Regions from separate parts of the Priestia sp. HNGD-A6 genome, predicted to be linked through region 2. Evidence: riboswitches for the same ligand, from Rfam matches in the RefSeq annotation. Region 2 holds a riboswitch; each other region holds the start of a gene.
The links. A riboswitch is a leader RNA that binds a small molecule or an ion and turns the genes downstream of it on or off. The one in region 2 is predicted to bind cobalamin.
Positions count from the first base shown of each region.

Region 1: another riboswitch for cobalamin. It lies ahead of SCI76_RS00705 (ferredoxin); the one in region 2 lies ahead of nikA (nickel ABC transporter substrate-binding protein).
Region 3: another riboswitch for cobalamin. It lies ahead of SCI76_RS12405 (sodium:proton antiporter); the one in region 2 lies ahead of nikA (nickel ABC transporter substrate-binding protein).

Region 1 covers NZ_CP138621.1:135,893-139,175, forward strand. The annotation lists gene SCI76_RS00690 (M42 family metallopeptidase) at 1-563, shown strand, start outside; gene SCI76_RS00695 (hypothetical protein) at 592-747, shown strand; gene SCI76_RS00700 (hypothetical protein) at 915-1,073, shown strand; cobalamin riboswitch at 1,220-1,399, shown strand; cobalamin riboswitch at 1,517-1,697, shown strand; gene SCI76_RS00705 (ferredoxin) at 1,797-2,177, shown strand; gene cobJ (precorrin-3B C(17)-methyltransferase) at 2,191-3,283, shown strand, end outside.
Region 2 covers NZ_CP138621.1:2,281,516-2,284,798, reverse strand. The annotation lists gene ftsZ (cell division protein FtsZ) at 238-1,242, shown strand; cobalamin riboswitch at 1,245-1,435, shown strand; gene nikA (nickel ABC transporter substrate-binding protein) at 1,580-3,121, shown strand; gene SCI76_RS11485 (GNAT family N-acetyltransferase) at 3,191-3,283, shown strand, end outside.
Region 3 covers NZ_CP138621.1:2,455,307-2,458,589, forward strand. The annotation lists gene SCI76_RS12400 (M20 family metallopeptidase) at 1-995, opposite strand, end outside; gene SCI76_RS12405 (sodium:proton antiporter) at 1,225-2,022, opposite strand; cobalamin riboswitch at 2,155-2,338, opposite strand; gene SCI76_RS12410 (organic hydroperoxide resistance protein) at 2,444-2,863, opposite strand; gene SCI76_RS12415 (undecaprenyl-diphosphatase) at 3,016-3,283, opposite strand, start outside.

The sequences.
Region 1 (3,283 bases), 2.1 Mb from region 2:
GCGACTTTGTTTCGTTTGATCCTCGTGTAGAAATAACAAAAAGCGGTTTTATTAAATCTCGTCATCTCGATGATAAAGCAAGCGTAGCTTTATTGCTTCAGCTCATGAAAACAATTCAAGAAGAGCAGATCGAACTGCCATACACTACGCACTTTCTTATTTCAAATAATGAAGAAATTGGATACGGAGGAAATTCGAATATTACGCCTCAAACGGTAGAATACTTAGCGGTTGATATGGGTGCCATGGGAGATGGACAATCTACTGATGAATACACCGTGTCTATTTGTGTAAAAGATTCAAGCGGCCCATATCATTACGGTTTGAGAAAGCATTTGGTGGAGCTAGCCAAGGAGCACGATATTCAGTACAAATTAGATATTTATCCGTTTTACGGATCAGATGCTTCTGCTGCTATTCGTGCCGGGCATGACATCGTACACGGCTTAATTGGTCCAGGAATTGATTCTTCTCATGCGTTTGAGAGAACGCATCAAGATTCATTAAACCATACGTACAAGCTTCTTTACCACTATATCCAATCGAACATGGTTCTGCTTTAAGAAAGGAATATTTAATTAGTGTATTTTTATGCAAAACAAAGAGCAGGAAGGGACTATGATGTCTGTACTTTCCTTTCCTAAAAAAGAAGCCGGCTGTCCGGATTCTTTTTTTAATAAATACTATATATTTTTTACTGGTGAAGCAACAGTTGGTAAAAAAAGCACCTTTTTTAAAGAGGTATAATACGGCTTAAACCTTTTGTACATTTTGTTCATTTACAGAAGTTAAAATGTTTTTAAATTTTTAAAAGTTTCTTGTGACAAGTTTTGTAGAATGGGTTTTCAAAAGGATATGGTTTCGTCATAATGTGGATATAGCGATCACTACAATAATCGGAGGCGAATCTTTTCATGTGGGTACTGACGGTATATGCTGGAAAAGAAATGAAAATGTTTGAATTTGAAACTGAAACGCAGGCGAGAGAAGCTTTTGCCAAAACAAATGGCTGTAAAGTTCTTTCAGAAGTCGTGTATTATAATGATCCTCATTTAACATTAGTAGCTATATAATGAAAAAACAAGAGCTGACTTTATGCTCTTGTTTTTTTATAGCTTCTTGTATCTTACGAAAAGAATAGAGTTGAAATAAAAAAAAATGTACGCTATGATATGGTAGTTACTTCTATTATTCTGATAGTTTAAAAGGTTCATATATATCAAACAGCAACAGTAAAGATGCCAAGAAGGCTTAATAGGGAAACTGGTGAAAGACCAGTACTGCCCCCGCAACTGTAAGTGTGGACGAACGAGTATAACCACTGTGGAAAAATCACGGGAAGGTTCTCAAGTAGAATGATACACAAGTCAGGAGACCTGTCTTTATTGTGAAGTTTCTATTTCTCCGGGGAGCGGGAAGGGAAACGTTGGCTTAAAGTGGCATTCGTGTACACTTTTATTCTGACGTTTTACCCGCTCGCATATTAGCGAAGCGGGTTTTTCTCGTAGCACAAAACTACATATCGTGCAAAAAAGGTGCGCAATGTTCACATTGCGTTAAATGGGAAGTCTGGTGTGAAGCCAGCGCGGTACCCGCCACTGTGAAGAGGAGCTGATTGCATATGCCACTGTATTCGGGAAGGCGCAATCAAGTAATGAATCGAAGTCAGGAAACCAGCCTTTTTCTAATGCGAAGCTTACCCTACGGGATATAGGTGGAAGTGCAAAAACTTAGTTTGAATTTTCTGCGCCTCTATCATTGATAGAGGCGTTTTTTTAGTAAAGGAGCGAATGAGTGTGACGACTTGGAACTTGAATGCAACAAAGCATCACGTATTGATTTGTAATGGAAGCAGCTGTATGAGAAAAGGTGGAGAAGAAGCCACGCAAGCTATTCGAAATAAAGTGACTGAACTGAATCTAGATGAAGCGGTTCACACAACCCGTACGCGCTGTAACGGAAGATGCAAAGATGCTCCTGTAGCTATCGTGTACCCTTCAGGAGATTGGTACAAGCAGGTCACTGAAAACGTAGCTCATCGAATTGTTGAAGAACATTTAGCAGGAGGCTGCAGTATAAAGGAATCACTTATTTATGAATATGATCAAAACGGTTTTGTTTCTCCGGAAAAGAGTGACTCCATAGAAGGAATTGACAAAGTAAAAAGTAACGCATAAAGGAGGAGCTAGCATGAAAGGTAAACTGTTAGTTATTGGATTCGGTCCAGGAAGCTTTGAACATATTACACAGCGAGCAAGAGAAGCCATTCAAGAAAGTGATATGATCATTGGTTATAAAACCTATGTGGAATTAATTCAAGGACTATTAACGAATCAGCAAATTATTAGTACAGGAATGACCGAAGAAGTAAGCCGTGCACAAGAAGCCGTAAAGCAAGCTGAAGCGGGAAAAACCGTGGCGGTCATTTCAAGCGGAGATGCAGGAGTATACGGAATGGCCGGCCTTGTGTATGAAGTGTTGATTGAAAAAGGATGGAAAAAAGAAACGGGCGTAGAGCTGGAAGTGATTCCTGGCATTTCGGCTATTAATTCATGCGCATCCCTCCTTGGGGCGCCCGTGATGCATGATGCCTGTACGATTAGTTTAAGTGACCACCTTACGCCTTGGGAGTTAATCGAAAAACGAATCGAAGCAGCTGCACAAGCAGATTTTGTAGTAGCTTTTTATAATCCGAAAAGCGGAAGACGCACAAGACAAATTGTGGAAGCGCAAAGGATTTTATTAAAATACCGTTCCCCCGATACGCCTGTTGGTCTTGTGAAAAGCGCTTATCGTGACCGTGAAGAAGTGGTAATGACCAATTTAAAAGACATGTTAAATCATGAAATAGGCATGCTGACTACCGTTGTTGTCGGAAATTCATCTACGTTCTTTTACGATGACTTAATGATTACACCGCGCGGGTATCAGCGGAAATATACCCTCAACCAAACAGAGCAGCCGCTAAGACCGCATCAGCGACTTCGAAAAGAAGCAGAACCATGGGCTCTTGATCAAGAGGAGACTGTAAAGCAAACGGCTTCAGCTATTGAAGATGTTCAGAATACAAAAGAAGAAAAAGCAGCTTCACGAGCTCTGGCAGAAGAAGCGCTTCAAGCAATTTTAGGTGAAACTACTTCACCGGTCGTACACCAGCCAATTGAGTCTATTTTTGAAGTGGCAGTTAGTCCAGGGCTTGCGAATAAGAAGTTTACGCCCGTTCAAATGACAACACTAGCAGAAGTTGTTGGTGAAAAAGGTACGATGGAGTATACGCCTGACC
Region 2 (3,283 bases):
ATACAATAAGCTTATATGCCGTTTTGAGTGGGAAAACCAAAAAAGAGTTCGGCGTACTAACTTCAGAACAACAATAATTTTACATAAAGATGTAAAGATTTAAAGGTTAAAAGAGAAATGTATAAAATCTGTAAAACAAAAGAACAGTTACGCGTTAAATATAGGAGTAAAAGGTTCTTCACGTGTTTTTTCGGATAATAAGAGAAAGTAATTTTGATCATTGAGGAGGAACTTAGAATGTTTGGATTTGATGCAGATGTATCGCCATTAGTGCGAATTAAAGTAATTGGAGTCGGCGGTGGAGGAAATAACACCGTTAACCGTATGATTGAACATGGTGTACAAGGGGTAGAATTTATCGCCGTTAATACGGATGCTCAGGCGCTTAATTTATCTAAAGCAGATGTGAAAATGCAGATTGGTGCGGCATTAACGCGAGGATTAGGTGCAGGAGCTAATCCAGAAGTAGGAAGAGAAGCTGCAGAAGAAAGCAGAGAGCAAATTCAAGAAGTACTGCAAGGCGCAGATATGGTATTCGTAACAGCTGGCATGGGGGGAGGCACTGGTACTGGAGCAGCTCCGGTTATTGCCCAAATTGCCCGTGAACTAAATGCTTTAACAATTGGAGTAGTTACTCGCCCTTTCAAGTTTGAAGGAAATAAACGTACCAAGCAAGCAGTAGGCGGTATTACTGCGATGAATGAATCGGTAGATACCCTTATTGTCATTCCAAACGACCGCTTGCTTGAAATCGTTGATAAAAAGACACCTATGCTTGAAGCATTCCGTGAAGCAGATAATGTTCTTCGCCAAGGTATTCAAGGTATTTCAGATTTAATCGCTGTTCCGGGGCTGATTAACCTTGACTTTGCTGATGTAAAAACAATTATGTCTAATCAAGGATTTGCGCTTATGGGTATCGGACGAGCTTCGGGATCAGATCGAGCAATTGAAGCAGCGAAAAAAGCGATTTCTAGTCCGCTGCTAGATGCATCGATTGATGGAGCAAGAGGCGTGCTGCTGAACATTACGAGCGGCAGCAGCCTGAGTCTTTACGAAGTACAGGAAGCAGCAGATATTGTCACGTCCGCTTCTGATCAGGACTTAAATATGATTTTTGGATCTGTGATTAATGAAGATTTAAAGGACGAAATGATGGTAACCGTTATTGCCACTGGATTTGATGATGAAGATATTTCACCATCAGCTTCCACTTCTAGAGTTTCAAGAGCACGCTACTAAATTAAATAACCAGCTTTTATGGTGGCAATTGTTTTTCAATTGCCTTAAAAGGGAATCCGGTGAAAATCCGGAGCGGTCCCGCCACTGTAACAAGGAGCCTTATGTCAAAAAGCCACTGTCTATTTAGAGACGGGAAGGCGGTATAAGGCAATGACTTGAAGCCAGGAGACCTGCCATAAATCGCAGCACACAATAACCTACGAGGATAGGGAGGTGTTTTGGCAGAATCAAAAATACGATAAACAAGGGATACGTTTATCTGAATTTGTTGTGAAGGCAAGCACTTCTTTTTAGAAGTGCTTTTTTTTGTGTATTAAAATAGAAGGTGGAAAAATGAATGATAAATAATAAAAAACTTGTATCTATGATATTTCTCGTGTTACTTTGCCTCACTGCTTGCGCTCCTAATGAAGAGAGCGTAAGTATAAAAGAAAGAAAGAAAACGGATAAAAGTGTGACGTTTTTATTTAATTTTACATCTGCAACGCTTGATCCTCATACGGACGATAATTATACAGCAGTTCGTGGGGGAGTAGGGGAGACGCTTGTTAAAATCAACGACGATTTAAAAATAAAGCCTTGGCTTGCTGAAAAGTGGGAAACGAAAGATAACGGCCTTATATGGACATTTATGATAAGAAAGAACATCATGTTTCAAAACGGAAAAGCGCTGGATGCAAATGCCGTTAAGTCTTCTCTTCAAAGAACGATAGACCAAAGTTATGCGATGAAAAACGCTTTAAATATTAAAGAAATGAAAGCGAACAGTCATGCGCTGACAATTACATTAAAAGAACCAATGCCTAAATTTCCTTCTGAATTAGTGCATCCAAATACAGCTATTATAGATGTTGATGCTTCTAATATAGCTAAGAAGCCCATTGGTACGGGTCCATTTCGCGTCTTGTCTTTTGATCAAGGAAATCAAGTAAAATTAGAAAGATATGAAAATTATTGGGGTGGAAAAGTGAAATTGAAAAGTGCGATCTTTGGATTTAACGAAGATGCTAATGCGCGAGTTGCTGCTCTTCAATCTGGAACAGCCGATATTATTTATCGCCCGCCTTTAGAAAGCTTGGGCACTTTACAAACAGATCCGTCTTTTAAAGTAAGTGGAGTACCTAGTGTGCGCACCCATTTATTGCTTTACAATCAAACCAATGACGCATTAAAAGACGAAAATGTAAGAAAAGCTATCGATACCTTATTGAACCGAAAAGAAATTGTTAGCAGCATCATGAACAATCAAGCGGCAGCGGCTCGAGGTCCATTTTTACCCCAATTTCCTTTTGCTGATAGTACTGCTAATGAGCAAAGAGGTATGACATCTGCTAAAAAATATTTAGAGAAAGCAGGCTATCAAATCAAAAATGACAAAGCAATCAAAAATGGAAAGCCACTATCGCTCTCTCTTGTCACATACAGTTCTTTGCCAGAACTGCCTTTAATTGCTCAGCTTCTACAGTCTAATGCCAAAGAGTTAGGAATTACTATTAAGATTCACCTAGTTGAAGATAGCGATGAATATGTAATGGCAAAAGATGATTGGGATTTAGCATTGTACAGCCTTATCACAGCACCTAGAGGAGATGCCAGCTATTATTTAAGTACGAACTATTTGCCCGGCGGTGGTTTAAATGCCAGCCGGATTAATGATGATACGCTAACAAAAATGATAGAACAGTTAAATTCAACAGTAGATGACGCAAAACGAGATCAGTTAGCCAAACAAGCAACCGCTTTGATTAATAGAAAAATGCTGACGTCATCGATTGTACATCCAAACATTGTTGTTGCTTATAATCAAAAAGTGAAAAACTGGACAACAAATCCAAGCGAGTATTATATGCTGACTCAGCATTTAGACGTAACGCCGTAGTTAACATTGCAGCATAAGCAGAGAAAAGAAAAAGTATACAATGATCGCTAAAAGGATGTGACAGTAAACGTGCAAGAAGTACAAATGTATCAAATTAAAGAAGTAAAAGAAAAGGATGCTGAAGTGTTTCAGTTTGTCATGAATATGCGGAATGAGCTATTT
Region 3 (3,283 bases), 170 kb from region 2:
GCTTCTTCTAATTTCATACCCAGTTTGGCCGCGATTGACTGAGCGCATTCAAATAACTCTTCCGTTTGTTTAGACTTCACCATCGGAGGACGGTTCATGCCTCCCGTTACTTCGAGCTTTATCCCTTTTAAGATGGGTGTTAAGTTCAAAATAATATCCGTCATACGTTTCGCTTCTTCTTCTGTAGAAACACGTAAATCTACGTGTGCTTCTGCATATTCAGGCACTACATTTGTACCGCTGCCTCCCGTAAATGTTCCAACGTTCACCGTTGTACCTTTTTCATAATCTGTTAAGCCCTGCAAGAAAATCACTTGGCGCGCAAGCTCTTCAATCGCATTGATTCCTTCTTTGTGGTGATTACCCGCGTGTGCTGCTCGTCCCCATACTTTTACGGTGAAAATTCCCGCTCCTTTGCGCGACGTTTTTAACGCACCTGAACCCGCCACCGCCGGTTCTGCTACTAGCACTGCTTCACTTCTTTGTGCTTCTTCTTCAATGTATTTTTTAGAAGAAATTGACCCAATCTCTTCATCCGAATTGCAGAAAAACACAATTTTTTTATCGAGCGATAAGCCAAGCTCTTGAATCGCTTTAATCGCCCATATAGATTGCACAATGCCGCCTTTCATGTCTAAAATTCCCGGACCGTACAGCTTGTTTCCCTCTGTTCTTAGACTTAGCCTTCCCTTTTCCCATACCGTGTCAAAGTGACCGATAATTAAAAGCTGCTTTTCTCCTTCTCCAATCGTAAATTTCAAATGGTTTCCTACTTCTTTTTCTTCTATAATTTCGTAGCCTACTCCTAAACGCTTTTGAAACAGCTCCGTTAAATACATTCCACACTGATCTACTAACTCTTTACTGTAGGACGGTGATTCTTTTTTCACAAATCCAACTAAATCTTCAAGCATCTCTTGTTCGTGTTCTTTTAAATAACTAAATACACTTTGTTCTACCATTACCTGACTCAAATCAATTCCTCCTCCAAACAACCCCTGCTGCTTGCATTAAATGCTTTTATTTATCGTACGTATAACTATGTTCTACGTTTCACATAACGACCTTAAATTATCCTTAATTATAATGGTTTTCAGACAATTTTCCATCCTTTAAATATAGATAATACTTTAACTTATTCATAACCGACCGAAAATAGCCATAAACTTCAACAAATTCATACAAAAAAGCTTCAATCTTCAACAGATTAAAGCTTTCGTTTGACTAATTGACATTTATTTTAATATTTTTCCCTTTTGACTTCACACTTACAAAAACAAACATAGACACTAAAAAAACAAACAAAATAACGCCAACCATTTCAAAGTTTACTTCGGCCCATGGATTAAAGAAAGTGAATGCTAAGTAGAAGGACACCCCGTATGCGAGGATAACAATAACCCAGCCCATCAAGCGGGAAGCAGATTGCCCAAACTTACTCGATTCATTCACCATTTTATGTACAATCAGTGAATCGATTGTATCTGTCAGCATCATACCAAACATAAATACTAGTCCTAATAAAAGCGGCGTATATTTGCCTGCGTTCCCTACAGCTAGAGACCACACGGCCGTTTGACTGACCGTTTCAGCCGCTAGGGCAAACAGCGCTCCTACAAGAATAATTAAAAAAGGATTCGTTGTTCCTTTTGCGATTTTCGGAATAAACTTCCCTTTTAACCCGCTCACCTGAAACTCTTCTTCTTTGTTTTTAGTTCGAAGCAAATGATATGTGTTTAATGTCCCGATTAGAAAGAGGGAGATAATGGATACCCAGGATGCAAAATGATCGAAATACGATGGAAACGTAAAATTCTTCATCACCACGCCAAGCACCCCGGCCGTGACGGCCACCATTCCTCCGTGACCTAGTGAAAACAGCGTGCCGACCCACGGGGCAAAACGGCTCCCCATTCGCCAATTATATCGGGTCTGGCCATCAATAAAAGCTAAGTGATCTGCATCCAATCCGTGCCTGATTCCTAATAAAAAGACAAGTAAAAAAACTGATAAACCTTCCATTTCCTACACTCCTTTTTTTAAAATAAAACGTAAAAAAGCCTCAATTCTATAGAAATTGAGGATGTGTCGGCATATGAAAATAAACAGCAATTGCTCACTGCGTACCTTGATACACCGCCTCTTTCCTAGAAGAGTCAAGTGTACAGAATAGGTAGGTCTCCTGGCTTGAGATCATCATTTTCTACCGCCTTCCCCGTTTTGAGTGACGATAAGATAGAAAACTCCCTGCTTACAGTGGCTGGACCGCTCGAGATTTGCACTCGATTCCCTGTTACCTCTTACGCTATGTAAGAGCACCTAAACTGTGCGAATAATTCATTTTCTTCCTCATTATACTAGTACCGCTTACAAATGAATAGAGAAAATTCAAATAAAAAATCCCTGCTAAGCTTTACATGCTTAGCAGGGATTTTTAAAGCAATTAAATTACTTCTACCGTTACGTCTACGTTACCGCTGATTGCTTTTGAATACGGGCAGTATGAGTGGGCTAGGTCTACATATTTTTTCGCTGTTTCTAAATCTAAGCCTTCGATATGAGCTTCAAGCGCTACAGCAATTTTTACTCCTTGATCAGCTTTATCTGGAAGCAGCTGAACAGTAGCTTTTACTTCACTGCTTTTGATTTCTACGTTATGTTTTTTCAACATAAATTCTAACGCACTGTTGAAACAAGCACTGTATCCAGCTGCAAATAGCTGCTCTGGGTTTGTTGCTGTTGTTGCTTCTCCACCAAGTGCTGGAGGTGTTGCAACATCTAAATTAAAGATATTATCTAAAGAATGAACTTCTCCTGTTCTTCCACCTGTGTTAACGACTGTTGTTTCATATAAAGCTTTCATGTATAAATCTCTCCTCTTTTTTAGTAATTTTATTAAAAGTTTTTTGTTTATCGTTTCTGTAATTTAATTGTACACAATTTAATTTTAAAAAACAAGTATTAAATGCATTAAAAATTTCCCAATAAAAAAAGCCGCGTATTTGCGGCTTTTTCTTAATAATATTGAGACTGCCCGTCATAAGCTGATTTTCGAAAAATAGACAGATTGGTAATAGCTCTCATAATTTTGGTATTAAAAATAACATAATGAATAAACAACGCGAGCACGCAGCCTAGAATAGCTCCTGTTAACACATCGAATGGATAGTGAACGCCAACCCATACGCGTGAAAATGCAATGAGTGCACCCATTACAACCCACATGCGCCCTGAACGTTTGAAATGTAGCCAAATGGTAAAAGTGATAACTAATGCAGACGTA